Regions from separate parts of the Cytobacillus sp. FSL R7-0680 genome, predicted to be linked through region 1. Evidence: riboswitches for the same ligand, from Rfam matches in the RefSeq annotation. Region 1 holds a riboswitch; the other holds the start of a gene.
What was found. Region 1 has a riboswitch for S-adenosylmethionine ahead of MKY26_RS05945 (phosphoadenylyl-sulfate reductase). Riboswitches for the same ligand answer to the same signal wherever they lie in the genome.
Positions count from the first base shown of each region.

Region 1 (6,987 bases):
GACGCCAAAAGGTGGATGCAAATTGATTTTAATAGCTGAAAAGCGCTTCTTCAATAATAGTAGAAGGCCAGGAATATCCTTCTTGTAATGCCCTCCTTTTAATAAAAGTAACGGAATGACATCAATTTCCCGTGCTCCTTGATGAACACAAGCTTCTATTCCTTGCTCAATCGTTGGGGCACATATTTCTAAATAGGACCATTCTTGTATAGGGACATTTACTTGTTTCATGATGGTCTGCAAAAAACCTTCTACTTCCCGTATCCCTTTTTTTGACCTTGTGCCGTGAGCAATATAAAGGATGGCTTTCATTCGCTATGTACCTTCTGAAGGGCTGAGCCATTTTCAATATACCAGTTCAGTTCGTCTCGTAGTTTAACGACCTCCCCAATAATAATCATACTTGGATTGATGATTGCTTCTTCTTCCGCTAAGTTTACAATCGATTTTAAATTTCCAGTTATCGTCCGTTGTTTTAATGTTGTTCCCCACTCCACAATAGCAATTGGGGTATCACTATTTTTTCCGCTTTTAATAAGATGATCGACAATGACAGGCAATTGTGAAACACCCATATATATACAAAGTGTATCAACCCCATGTGCTAAGTGATGCCATTTTTGGTCAGCAACTGAGTCACCCGCTTGATGACCGGTAATAAATGCAAAGCTTTGACTGATTTGCCGATGGGTGACAGGAATGCCGGCATAGCTCGCAGCGCCAATGCCAGCAGTAATCCCAGGAATCACTTCAAATGGAACACGATGTTTCACACATTCAAGGGCCTCTTCTCCTCCACGACCAAACACGAAGGGGTCCCCACCTTTTAGGCGAACAACTGTTAATCCTTTTTTTGCATATTTCACGAGGAAATTGTTGATCGTTTCTTGTTTCATCGTATGATAATGAGGAAGCTTCCCACAATAAATCAATTGTGCCTCTTCTCTCGCAAATGATAAAATTTCCTGATTGACTAGTCGGTCATATAAAATTACATCCGCTTGCTGAATTTTTTTTATTGCTTTTAATGTAAGTAATTCAGGATCACCACAGCCTGCACCAACAAGGTAAACATAACCCTTCATTTATCCGCCTCCATTATTCATCTAATATAAAACCGATTTTTTTCGTTATTCGTTTCTTTTCTCTTAACGTGACCTCGTCTATTTCTGGCAATTTTAAATAATATTTTTCTAGTTCAATATCTAATTGGGTAAATGCTTCATCATCAGAATCAGCTACAATGACTGCTGGAATTTCCTTATTTACCAATGACAATTCAAACCTATATAGAAAGGCCATCTTTATGATTCTCCAATACAATATTTAGTTGATCTTGCAAAGATTGTGTGCCATTTCTTTGTACAAAAGTATAAAAGTTCTCACCTGCCATTTTTTCTTTATTAAAAAAATGTAGTAGATGTTCAAGTGTATCTGTGAGGAAGTTGGCTGGTACTTTTCCTTTTAACTTTTTGTTAAACTCTCCGCCAGATTCTAACGTTCCTCCAACATACACTTCATAAGCTTCTTCCATTTCCTTATTCTTGTTTCGTACCATCACACCTTGTAAACCGATATCGGCTATTTGCCGTTGACCGCAGGAATTCGGACAACCGATCATATGCATGCGTACCGGAACATCAACAGTTAAGCGACGATCGAGTTCTTCTGCAATTTGGCGCATTCTTTCCTTTGTCTCAACTAAGGCTAAGTTACAAAATTGGATACCTGTGCAAGAAACGGAATGTCCGATGAAAGAATTCGGATTCACTGTAATTCTATTAAAAATGGGCTCGGCTAGTAGCGATTCTACATGTTCTTCTGGGATATGTGGAATAATCAAGTTCTGTGAATTACATGTTCTAATTTCACCTTGACCATATTGATCAGAGATTCGAACAAGTTCAAATACTTCATCAGCTGTTAAACGGCCGACAGGTACATTAAAACCGATGAACTTAAGCCCTGATTGTTTCTGATCATGGACGCCATAGAAATACCCTGCATTCCATTTCTTCACGGGTTCAACTCCTTTAGAAGGCAATTCCCCTGTATATTCTTCAAGTTTTTCTTTAAATTTCTCTACACCCCAGTCAGCAATTAAAAACTTTAATCTAGCACGATGACGTTTATCTCGATAACCGTAATCTCTAAATATTGTCGTTACGGCAATAGCAATCTGCAACACTTGCTCTTTTTCTACAAATATATCAACGGTTTCTGCCAGAAAAGGCTTAGCAGATAGGCCTCCCCCTACTTTTAAATGAAAGCCTTGTTTTACTTCACCATCAATGTTTTTTTCAGCCGGTGTAAAAGAGACACAGTTAATTTCTGCATTAGCGGCGTTGTGTAAGTTTGTACTGATAGACATCTTATATTTTCTTGGTAAATTCGAAAATTCCTCATTAAATTGAAAATACTCATACACTTCTTTGACAATATCTCTCGTATCAAATAATTCGTCAGGGTCGATGCCTGCAATCGGATTTCCGACTATATTCCTCGTTATATCCCCACATGCACCAGCACTGGAAAGGCCAACACTTTCTAGTCTTGTAAAAATATCAGGGATTTCCTCAATTGTTAACCAGTGAAATTGAATCGCTTGTCGCGTCGTAATGTCGAAAATCCCGCGACCATAATCTTTGGCAATACCAGCAAGAATATTCGCTTGTTCCTTCGTTAAAATTCCTGAAGGTACATTTACGCGCATCATAAAATAACCTGCTTCTTTAGGCTTTTGCAAATACAAGCCTGCCCATTTGAAAAGATCCCATTGGTCTTTAGGAATAGACGAGAAGCCATTCTTTGCATAATGTGGAATGTCTTCATAAATTTTCAGTCCATCTTTTTCGAGTTTAGCTATTTCGCTTTTGTTTAGTTTTTCATTATTTGACCAATGCTTTGTATAAGCCATTGCCTACAACTCCTTAATGATTTGTTGTTGTTGCAAAAACGATAGTATTTCAGTTATGGCTTCCTCAACTGATAACCGGTCGGACCTAATAGTTAAATCCGGATGTTTAGGAGGCTCATAAGGTGAATCGATTCCGGTGAAGTTTTTTATTTCACCTCTTCGCGCTTTCTCGTATAATTTCTTCGGGTCTCTTTTCTCACATTCTGCTAACGGGCAGTCAATAAATATTTCAAAAAATTCATTGGAAGCAAACTGTTCACGTACACAATCACGGTCTGCGGAAAATGGTGAGATGAATGCCGTAACAACAATTGTTCCACTATCAACAAACAGTTTAGCTACTTCCCCAATACGGCGGATATTTTCTGTACGATCTTTTTCAGTAAAGCCTAAGTCTGCATTTAGACCATGTCTGATATTATCTCCATCAAGCACATATTCCTTTATGCCCTTCTCAAATAGTTTGGCTGATAAGGCATTCGCTAAAGTTGATTTACCAGAACCTGATAATCCTGTAAACCATAATGTGCAACTGCTATGTTGCTGTTTACTACGGCGCTCGTCTTTTGTAATCACGGCATCATGCCAAGTAAGGTTACGATTCGTCATATTCATTCACCCTCTCGTAACCGTTGCATCTGACTTTAATCCGTTAATCAATACATCAATCACTTCTTTACGACTAAATGTGGAAGGTGGCTGTTCACCCTTACTTAATAGCTCTCGTACTTTTGTACCAGATAAAATTACACGATCTTCCATTTCATGAGGACAAGTTTTATCTGAAGCCATTCCCTCGCAACGGTGACAATAGAAACTATGTTCAAAGAACAACGGTGTAATACCCAGCTCTTCTTTCGTAAAGTTGTGGAAAATTTCTTGGGCATCGTATGTACCATAATAATTGCCAACACCAGCATGGTCTCGCCCAACAATAAAATGTGTACACCCGAAGTTTTTTCTAGCGATAGCGTGAAAGATGGCTTCCCTCGGCCCAGCATATCTCATTGCTGCTGGGTATACACCGAGGTGAACACGTTCACGAGGGAAATATTCTTTTAAAAGAATGCGATAACTTTCTAAACGAATAGTTGCCGGGATATCATCTGCTTTCGTTTCACCGACTAAAGGGTTCACAAATAAGCCATCGACAGTCTCAAGGGCGGCCTTTTGAATATACTCATGGGCACGATGAATCGGGTTACGTGTTTGAAAGCCAACAATCGATTGCCAACCTTTTTCTACAAACAAAGCCCTAGTGTCTTTTGGCTCTAACCAAACATCTATAAAGTCTTTTTTCTCAGGTTTTCTTATAAGGGTGATCTCACCAGCTACGTAATGATTGCCTCTTTCAAAAAGTCGTTTCACACCTGGATGCGCATGGTCGTTAGTTTGATAAACATGATGTGCCTCTATCTCTAAATCTGGTCTAAACCATTCCGACACTGTGATGACTCCATAAGTTGTATTCTCGAAATCCAAGCGATATTGTTCCCCTTTATCGAGTTGTTCTGCAACCGATAGATCAACAGGTAATGTAATGGGAAGTGACCAAACCGTGCCATCACTTAATCTCATTTTCTTCACGACAGATTCATAATCTTCTTTGCCTAAGAAACCGGTTAGTGGGCTAAATAGGCCAATAGCAATCAACTCTAAATCACTTAATGCAATTCGGTCGATTGCGATTGTTTTTGTCACTTTAGCTAGATCGAATTGTGGTTCATATTTTTGAATTAATGTTCCTCCATGTGGACTAGGTAAGCTCATTTGTTTACTCCTTTTTATGAATTAGTATGCAAGCCGCATTCTGTTTTCGTTAAGCCTTGCCAACGACCCGCGCGGGAATCAGCGTCTTCATTTGTTGGTTGCGTGCAAGGAAAACACCCAATACTCGGATAGTTCACATCATGTAAAGCATTATAGGGTAATTGTTTTTCTTTGATATAATCCCAGACATCTTTCGTCCGCCAATGAATAAGTGGACAAATTTTGATGTTTGTGAATTTCTCATCCTTGTTCACAAAATTAGTATACTTTCTTGTGGGTGACTGTTCGCGCCTAAGACCTGAAATCCACGCTTTTTTTCCCACCATTGCTTCTTGTAAAGGTAGTATTTTACGTATTTGACAGCATTGATTCGGATCTTTTTTCCACAATGCCGACTCGTAACGAGCGGCTTGTTCATCTAATGTTAAATGAGGTTTTTTCATTTCAACTTGAAGCGCTGGAAAACGTTTTTTTATATCTTCAATCACTTGATAAGTTTCAGGAAAGTGTAAATCCGTATCAAGAAAAACCAACTTAGCCTCTCTTTTGATTTGCGTAATTAAGTCGATAAGGACGATGGCTTCGGCACCAAAACTAGAAGCATACACAATTTCATCCTCGTTGTACGCGTGATAGGCCCACTCTAGAACAGACAAAGCGCCTTTCGAGTGATCATCGGTAGTAAAGCTTGCAGAAATATCCTGCCAGTTCTCATAAGTAATCGCCTGTTGCATTTCATCCCTCCTTTTCCGATAAAAAAAGACGGCATTTCCCCATTGAAGGAAAATGTCCGCCTTTAGTTGTCTAATCAGCGAATGACTATTATTTTTTAAGAATCACCTCTTATACAAAAAACACCTTTTCAATAAGAAAAGGTGTGAGATAACGATTCATGACACCTTATCTTTCAAAATGAATCAACATTTTGCTGGAATTAGCACCTTGCATTAAGCAGGTTGCCGGGTTTCATCGGGCCAGTCCCTCCACCTCTCTGGATAAGAAAATATTGGATAAGATAAATCCTAACATACTATCAATAAAAGTCAATACAAAAATCTAATTTTTATGATTTGTCAGAATTATTTAATTGAAACTCATGAATATACATAAACGTTAAGAAAAAGTTAATTTCTTCTGAGAGCGCTTCTCAAATATCCTCATAAAAGAAATAACGTTTTATAAAGGATGTAACTGCCGTTAATAATTAGTTAAAGATATAGTAAAAAACATGGTATGAGCTTCTCTTTTGATGGTCTCAATTGTTCTTTGAAATTAAAATCGAAAATAATCATATTAGGAGAATTATATACTGCATTTACAACTAAAAGATTTCCTCCAAAAGCTGCCCTTGAAAAATTAAAGACATAATACTTCTCACTTAGCTAAAAGTAAAATTCAATCTATCTTCATTCTCTTAAAGGAGGATTAATAAGAATAGAAGTTTTATCCCAACTTTTCTTGGGTTTTTGGAGCTAGGTGTAAGTCAGAACATTTACCAGCCTTCAAAATAAAGCTATCAGAATATTCAGGATATTTAATCTCTATTTTTTTTCCTAGCTTAATGACTTTATCCAAATCTACACCTGTTGAAATACCCATCTCTTCAAAACCATGAATAAGGTCTTCAGAGGAGATATTTCCAGTGGCGTTTGGTGCATAAGGGCAGCCACCTAGTCCAGCAATCGAGCTATCAAAATCCCGAACACCCATTTCATAGCCTGCTACGGCATTGGCAAAAGCCATACCTCTCGTATTATGCAAATGTAAGGATAAGGATAATTCTGGGAATTTACTAGTGAGATGCCCAATAATGCGCTTAACTTTTACCGGATTCGCCATCCCTGTTGTATCAGCTAACGATAACTGGTATATTCCCATATCTATATATCTTTTGCAAATCTCTTCAATTCTTACCAAAGGTACATCCCCTTCGTAAGGACATCCAAATATGACAGAAATGCTGCCTGATACACCCATAGAAGCTTCTGTTGCGCGTTTTACTAGAGGTTCAAAACCTTTCATTGCATCGAACGTTTTGCTATTAGCGTTACTGATACTGTGGGAATCTGTTGCTGAAAGCATTAGTTTTACTTTATCTACTTCTGCTTCAATCGCTCTTTCTAATCCTCGTAAATTCGGGACAAGCGCACGTAGTTTTACCCCTTGCTTGCGCTTTATTTTTTGCAGTACTTCAGCAGCGTCCGACAGCTGAGGAATCGCTTTTGGGTGAACAAAAGATGTGACCTCAATTTGCTTGAAACCGCAGCTAATCATTGAATTAATCAATTCGACCTTTTCTT
Region 1 covers NZ_JBBPAO010000001.1:1,168,286-1,175,272, forward strand. Annotated here, with positions in the region: gene MKY26_RS05915 (sirohydrochlorin chelatase) at 1-312, opposite strand, end outside; gene cobA (uroporphyrinogen-III C-methyltransferase) at 309-1,085, opposite strand; gene MKY26_RS05925 (DUF3906 family protein) at 1,099-1,302, opposite strand; gene MKY26_RS05930 (nitrite/sulfite reductase) at 1,286-2,917, opposite strand; gene cysC (adenylyl-sulfate kinase) at 2,921-3,526, opposite strand; gene sat (sulfate adenylyltransferase) at 3,533-4,687, opposite strand; gene MKY26_RS05945 (phosphoadenylyl-sulfate reductase) at 4,702-5,421, opposite strand; SAM riboswitch class I at 5,585-5,689, opposite strand; gene MKY26_RS05950 (hydroxymethylglutaryl-CoA lyase) at 6,131-6,987, opposite strand, start outside.

Region 2 (6,987 bases), 1.3 Mb from region 1:
ATCATAGGCTGCACTTTCAGCATATAATGGACGGGTAATATCTTTAAAATCATTCTTCTCATTATAAACCTGCAATAATTCTCTTTTTTCATGTTCTAAGAACATTTTCGCATTGCCAATGTAGCGTTCTTCCATTGGCGTCGTTCCTCGTTCAATAAAGCTCTTACCCCTCATCCCCTCTGGCATGATTCGAGAAAGGGTACGCAATAACTTTCTTCCTGCCGAAGGCATTTTACTAAAAATCTCCAAGTCCTGTGGTTCACGATATATATTATATCCACCAAACAATTCATCAGCACCTTCGCCTGATAATACCACCGTTACATGTTTTCTTGCTTCCCTTGCGACAAAGTAAAGTGGAACGCAAGCAGGGTCCGCTAATGGATCATCCGTGTGCCACATAATTTTTGGAACTTCTTGCATATATTCTTCTGGAGAGATGATATAGCTTATATTTTCAACACCTAGTTTTTCAGCTGTTTCTTTAGCCACATCCACTTCACTAAAACCATCTCTTTCAAAACCTACTGAAAACGTTTTAATATTAGGGTGAAACTGTTTTGCTATGGATGCAATAATAGAAGAATCAATCCCGCCGGATAAAAACGAACCTACGGGTACATCACTGCGCATATGCATTTTAACTGAGTCAGTTAAAACATCTTGAATCTCTTTAATAAACTGAGATTCTTCTTTTTGTACAGGTTGGAAATGTGCTTTCCAATAACGCTGGATATGCATAGATCCACCGATTTTCTTCTTGAAATAATGACCTGGCTCAAGTTTCTTTATACCCACCGACATTGTCATCGGTTCAGGTACAAATTGATAAGTCATATAATACTGCAAAGCATCATAATTAATGACATCGTTTTTTAATGCCAACAGAATACTTTTCTTTTCAGAGGCAAAATAAGTGGTTTCACCATCTTCAAAATAATAGAATGGTTTGATTCCAAAAGGATCTCTCGCTCCAAAAACTTCTTGCTTTTCTTTATCCCAAATAACGAAGGAAAACATACCTCTCAGCTTTTCTGCCGCCTTCTCCTTGTAATAACTGTACAAAGCAATAATCACTTCAGTATCCGAATTAGTTTCAAAAGTTAGTCCTTTATTGATTAATTCCTCACGTAGTTCAACATAGTTATAAACTTCTCCATTAAAAATAATCCAGTATTTACCATTGTCATAAGTCAGTGGTTGATGACCACTTTCAATGTCTATAATACTTAATCGACGGAAGCCAAATTGGATATGGTCTGCACGATAATATCCTGAATCATCTGGTCCACGATGAGTAATAATGTTATTCATATTCTCAAATTGCTTATCTGCTTCTTGTACTTTTTGTGCTTGATCATGTATACAACCAATAAAACCACACATTATGTACGTCACCTACTTTTTATTTCATCTAGTTTGTATTTTTTCCCATACCTTGTATAGACGATAAGTTATTTTAAAAAGTTTCACCTTTCGAAAAAAAAATGGAATGATTTATGCTAGGCAGTATGTTCATGTTTACTTCTTCATATACTTAAGGATGTTTATTCTTTACCCTCAATTTAAGACGAAAAGATGACAATTATTTTAATTTTATATGAAATCGTTTCCTTAAGGGTTTTTGTCCATTATTAGGGGGCTTAAAATATTATATTTATTTGCTACTGTAATATCTAAAAAAACGACTTTTACTCTTCTATCTTTGGCTATTCCACTTCTTGATGTACGAGCTAATCGCTTTGGCTCAATTGTACGTTTATTAAAATTTAACGATAGCCCCTTTTCCACATAAAAAAACTGTAGAAAACTCATTAAAGGAGTTTTCTACAGCCATAATTTTCTAATTTATTTTAAAGCTTCCTTACGCAATTCTTCCGCTTTATCTGTGCGCTCCCAAGGTAAATCAATATCTGTACGACCAAAATGTCCATAAGCGGCTGTTTGCTTGTAAATCGGACGGCGTAAATCAAGCATTTTGATAATGCCAGCAGGACGGAGGTCAAAATTGTTTCTAACAACTTCAACTAAAACATCCTCAGATACTACTCCAGTTCCAAATGTATCAATACTGATGGATACCGGCTGAGCAACACCAATTGCATATGCTAATTGTACTTCCGCTTTGTCAGCTAGTCCAGCAGCAACGATATTCTTTGCCACATAGCGAGCTGCGTAAGCAGCTGAACGGTCAACTTTCGTTGCATCCTTACCAGAGAATGCACCACCACCGTGACGTGCATAACCGCCGTATGTGTCAACGATAATTTTTCTACCAGTTAAGCCAGCATCACCTTGAGGTCCACCAATAACGAAGCGACCTGTTGGGTTGATGAAGTATTTTGTGTTTTCATCAATTAATTCAGTAGGAACAACTGGGTTAATTACATGCTCTTTTAAATTGCGTTGAATTTGCTCTAAACTAATTTCTGGATGGTGCTGCGTAGAGATAACAATTGTATCAATACGTACAGGTTTGTTGTTTTCATCATATTCTACTGTTACTTGTGTTTTACCATCTGGGCGAAGGTAAGGTAAGATTTCCTCTTTTCTTACTTCAGCTAAACGGCGAGAAAGTTTATGAGCTAATGAAATAGGTAATGGCATAAGCTCTTTTGTTTCATTACATGCAAAGCCAAACATTAAACCTTGATCTCCAGCACCAATGGCTTCAATTTCTGCATCAGTCATCTGTCCTTCACGCGCTTCTAATGCTTGGTCTACACCCATAGCAATATCAGCTGACTGTTCATCAATAGAAGTTAATACAGCACATGTTTCAGAGTCAAAGCCATATTTTGCACGTGTATAACCAATTTCCTTAATGGTTTCACGAACGATTTTTGGAATATCTACATATGTGGATGTAGTGATTTCTCCTGCAACCAATACAAGACCTGTAGTAACAGACGTTTCCGCAGCAACCCTCGCATTTGGGTCCTGTGATAAAATAGCATCTAATATTGCATCAGATATTTGGTCACTGATCTTATCCGGATGACCTTCAGTTACTGATTCAGAAGTAAACAATCTACGTTTTGTTGACATCTGACTTCCTCCTTATTTATCGAATCAATAAGACTTTATTATAGTCTTTATTTTTGATACGGAACTCATTCCCTTATTTGAATCTTCATTATTTATGGGCCAATGTTTATCTCATACCCTTAATAACCTATGCGCTAACTTGGAATATTGAGAATAAAATGGTTGGTCTTTTTCCCATACATAAATAGTACATTCCAAAAGCCGCTCCTCGTATTCGCCAACATCATGTTAAAAAGCATGAAAAAAAACCTCTTCTCTGATTTAGTGAAAAGGTTGAAGCAAAATGATTCGCGCCTTTCACTCTTATCGTTCAAGGATAGTGAGTAATAAATCCTTGCATCAGGTTAGCACCTTTGCTCATGAAAATGTAGTTGGCAGGTTGCTGGGTTTCATAGGGCCTGTCCCTCCACCAGCTCGGGATAAGAGAGTATCCGTTCAAGGATTCATCATAACTTACACATGGAATATAGTCAAATGTTTTTCATTAACAATTCAATGTAAAAATTGTCATATCCGACTCTATAAACTTTAGTTTTGATAACGGATAATTTTAGTTAAGATCATACCGTTCTTTTTCCTTAATATATATAAAAATTACATTAAATTTGCTGATTATCCTTTTTAAATTTGCAAAAGCTATTTATAATGAATACTGCCTGTATTTGTGACAATTTCATTAATTATATAAAAATGATTTATATAGTATAGACTGAATGAATAAATGTGTTATACTATTTTTGAAGAAATAATCACAAATAGCGACTGAGATGCATATCTCTTAAATAATATTATATAAAGGAAGGTATTCATCAGATGAATTCTGTATCGATAACTGAGTTAAATGATTTACTAAAAGGCGAAAACATCCAAGTTCAATTATCTGTGCCGCAACTAGTTGAAAAAGTATTAAACAGAAACGAAGGTGTTCTTACATCTACCGGTGCAATTCGCGCGACAACAGGTAAGTATACAGGTCGTTCACCTAAAGACAAATATACTGTTGAAGAAGCAAGCTCTAAAGATAAAATTGACTGGGGAAGTGTGAACCAACCAATTTCTGAAGCAGTCTTCAATAACTTATACAACAAGGTGATTGCTTTCTTAAAAGAGAAAGAAGAAGTTTTCGTATTCAAAGGATTTGCTGGTGCGGATAAAAAACACCGTATGCCAATCCAAGTAATTAATGAATATGCTTGGCATAACCTTTTTGCACACCAATTGTTTATTCGTCCTACAGAAGAAGATTTATTAGATCACGAATCTGAATTTACAGTTATTTCAGCACCTAATTTCAAAGCAGACCCAGCAGTTGACGGTACAGCTTCAGAAACTTTTATCATCGTTTCATTCGAACGCCGTATTGTACTTATTGGTGGTACTGAGTATGCTGGTGAGATGAAAAAATCTATTTTCTCTGTTATGAACTACATGCTTCCTGAAAATGGAATTCTCCCTATGCACTGTTCAGCCAATGTTGGCCGCGAAGGTGATGTTGCTTTATTCTTTGGCCTTTCCGGAACTGGTAAAACAACATTATCAGCTGATCCCAACCGTCGTTTAATCGGTGATGATGAGCATGGCTGGTCTCCAAATGGAGTATTCAACATTGAAGGTGGCTGCTATGCGAAGTGTATCGACCTTACACGTGAAAAAGAACCACAAATTTTCGATGCCATCCGTTTTGGCGCTGTACTTGAGAATGTTGTATTAGACAAAGAAACACGCGTAGCAGATTATGCGGACAATACGCTAACGGAAAACACGCGTGCGGCTTACCAATTACAAGCAATTGACAATATTGTTGACCCGAGTATTGCAGGTCACCCGAATACTATTATCTTCTTAACAGCTGATGCTTCTGGTGTATTACCTCCAATCTCTAAATTGAATAAAGAACAAGCAATGTATCACTTCCTAAGTGGATACACTTCTAAGCTGGCTGGTACTGAGCGTGGTATTACTTCACCACAAGCGACTTTCTCCACTTGTTTTGGATCACCATTCTTACCATTACCAGCTCAACAGTATGCAGAAATGCTTGGTAAAAAAATTGACGAGCATAACGCGAAAGTATTCCTAGTAAACACTGGTTGGACTGGTGGAGAATATGGTGTAGGAAGCCGTATGAAGCTTGCTTATACACGAGCAATGGTTGAAGCTGCTCTAGAAGGCGAACTAAATTCTGTTGAGACAGTAACTGACCAAGTATTCGGTTTAGAAATTCCTCAACATGTAACTGGTGTTCCAGATGAAGTACTATTGCCTAACAAAACTTGGCCAGACCAAGATGCATATAATGTAAAAGCAAAAGAACTTGCTAATGAATTCCGTGAAAACTTCAAGAAATTCGGTAATATCTCTAGTGAAATCGCTGAAAAAGGCGGTCCTATCGCTTAATTAAAAAAACCTTCGAGCATCCGACTCGAAGGTTTTTTGTTTCAATAATTTCACTTCACTCATCACTCACTGTTTATTTTTGAGGGTCAAAATACCGGTTCAACCGGCTTCGATTTCTAATAAGTGCGATTAACTTAAGTCAATCGATTAGCTAATCTCACCAAGTTGCAATCGACGGCTTGTTTCATATAGCCACCACTCACTATCTTTCCTATGTATCCAATATTCGCCCTTTATGAGTCTACAAATTAGCTGCTAACTTAAGAAACGATGATCTTTTGTTGATGGACACCGATAAATAAATACTTATATTCATGCAAAGTTTCAATAGACATTTGTATACAAAATAAGCCCAACACTGCAAAAGCAGTCGGGCCAATTTTTAATTTGTAGTTTTTAGCGAAATCAGTTGATAAAAGATTTTCGTACAATCATTTTCCATTTCTAACTTTTGGATGCTTCCCATTCCACTGATTTCACCGTCTCTTGTTTTCTTTACTTCAAGTGGAATATTTAGTGGGTAGAGGCGGTATCCTTCTTTTGTTAATGTAAAAAGGTTTTCATTTAGCCTCTCTTCTCTTCCTTTCGTAACGATCATTGTATTTAATTCTAAAGGCATACCCATAATTGTTTTGCTCCTTGTTCATCGAGTTTTATATTACTATTGTATCTTACAATCTCTATACAATAAAGCTTATTGTTCTTTCATCCACCGCCCAAGATCACGGACAATTTGTCTATTAATAGCTGGCGGAAAATAATGCGTATATTCTTTGAAATACCATGTATCTACAGGTTTACCTAACTCTTTTAATCGCTTCTCTAAGCGGAAGGCATGCTCGACAGAAACATTATGATCTAAGACACCATGAATAATTAATACATTTGCTTGCAGTTGATTAAGTTCATATAATGGTGTGCGATATTCATATCTTTCTGGGTATTTATGAGGCGTTCCACCGATGACTCGTTTCATCATTTTACGCAAGTCCACTCTTTCTTCATATGTGAGGAACATATCGCTAACACCACCCCACGTAACAACTGAAGCCGCTTTAGGCATATGTAAGGCTGTTAATAACGCCATTACACCTCCTCTAGAAAACCCAAAGACATGTACCCTTTTAACCCGAGGGTGTTCTGCTAAAAGTTGAAAAGCTGAAAAAGCGTCATAACGATCATCACCTGCAAAATCTTCATTTCCCTCCCCTCCTTGATTGCCCTGATAAAAAGGCGCAAATACAATGAAACCTTGGAGGGCAAACTGTACAATCCGACTAGGGCGCACTTTACCGACGTTCTTAATCCCACCTCTTAAATATAGAAAACCTTCTGATACGTTTTTATTTTCTGGTTCAGCTAATAGACCTTTGATTTTTAGATCATTAGATAAGTATGTAATGATTGATAATTTCACTTGAGGATGCGGAGATGGAAACCGCCATTTATCGATTATCAATGCTTTTCCCTCCTTTACATATAGTAAAAATTTCACATGGGCAATCACACAAATTTGTCACCCTCATAAGATAGTTTAGATGC
Region 2 covers NZ_JBBPAO010000001.1:2,486,004-2,492,990, forward strand. Annotated here, with positions in the region: gene asnB (asparagine synthase (glutamine-hydrolyzing)) at 1-1,386, opposite strand, end outside; gene metK (methionine adenosyltransferase) at 1,849-3,048, opposite strand; SAM riboswitch class I at 3,349-3,474, opposite strand; gene pckA (phosphoenolpyruvate carboxykinase (ATP)) at 3,862-5,445, shown strand; gene MKY26_RS12315 (DUF2584 domain-containing protein) at 5,828-6,070, opposite strand; gene MKY26_RS12320 (alpha/beta hydrolase family protein) at 6,140-6,904, opposite strand.
Region 2: linked by a shared signal. The riboswitch ahead of metK (methionine adenosyltransferase) and the one ahead of MKY26_RS05945 (phosphoadenylyl-sulfate reductase) in region 1 are both predicted to bind S-adenosylmethionine.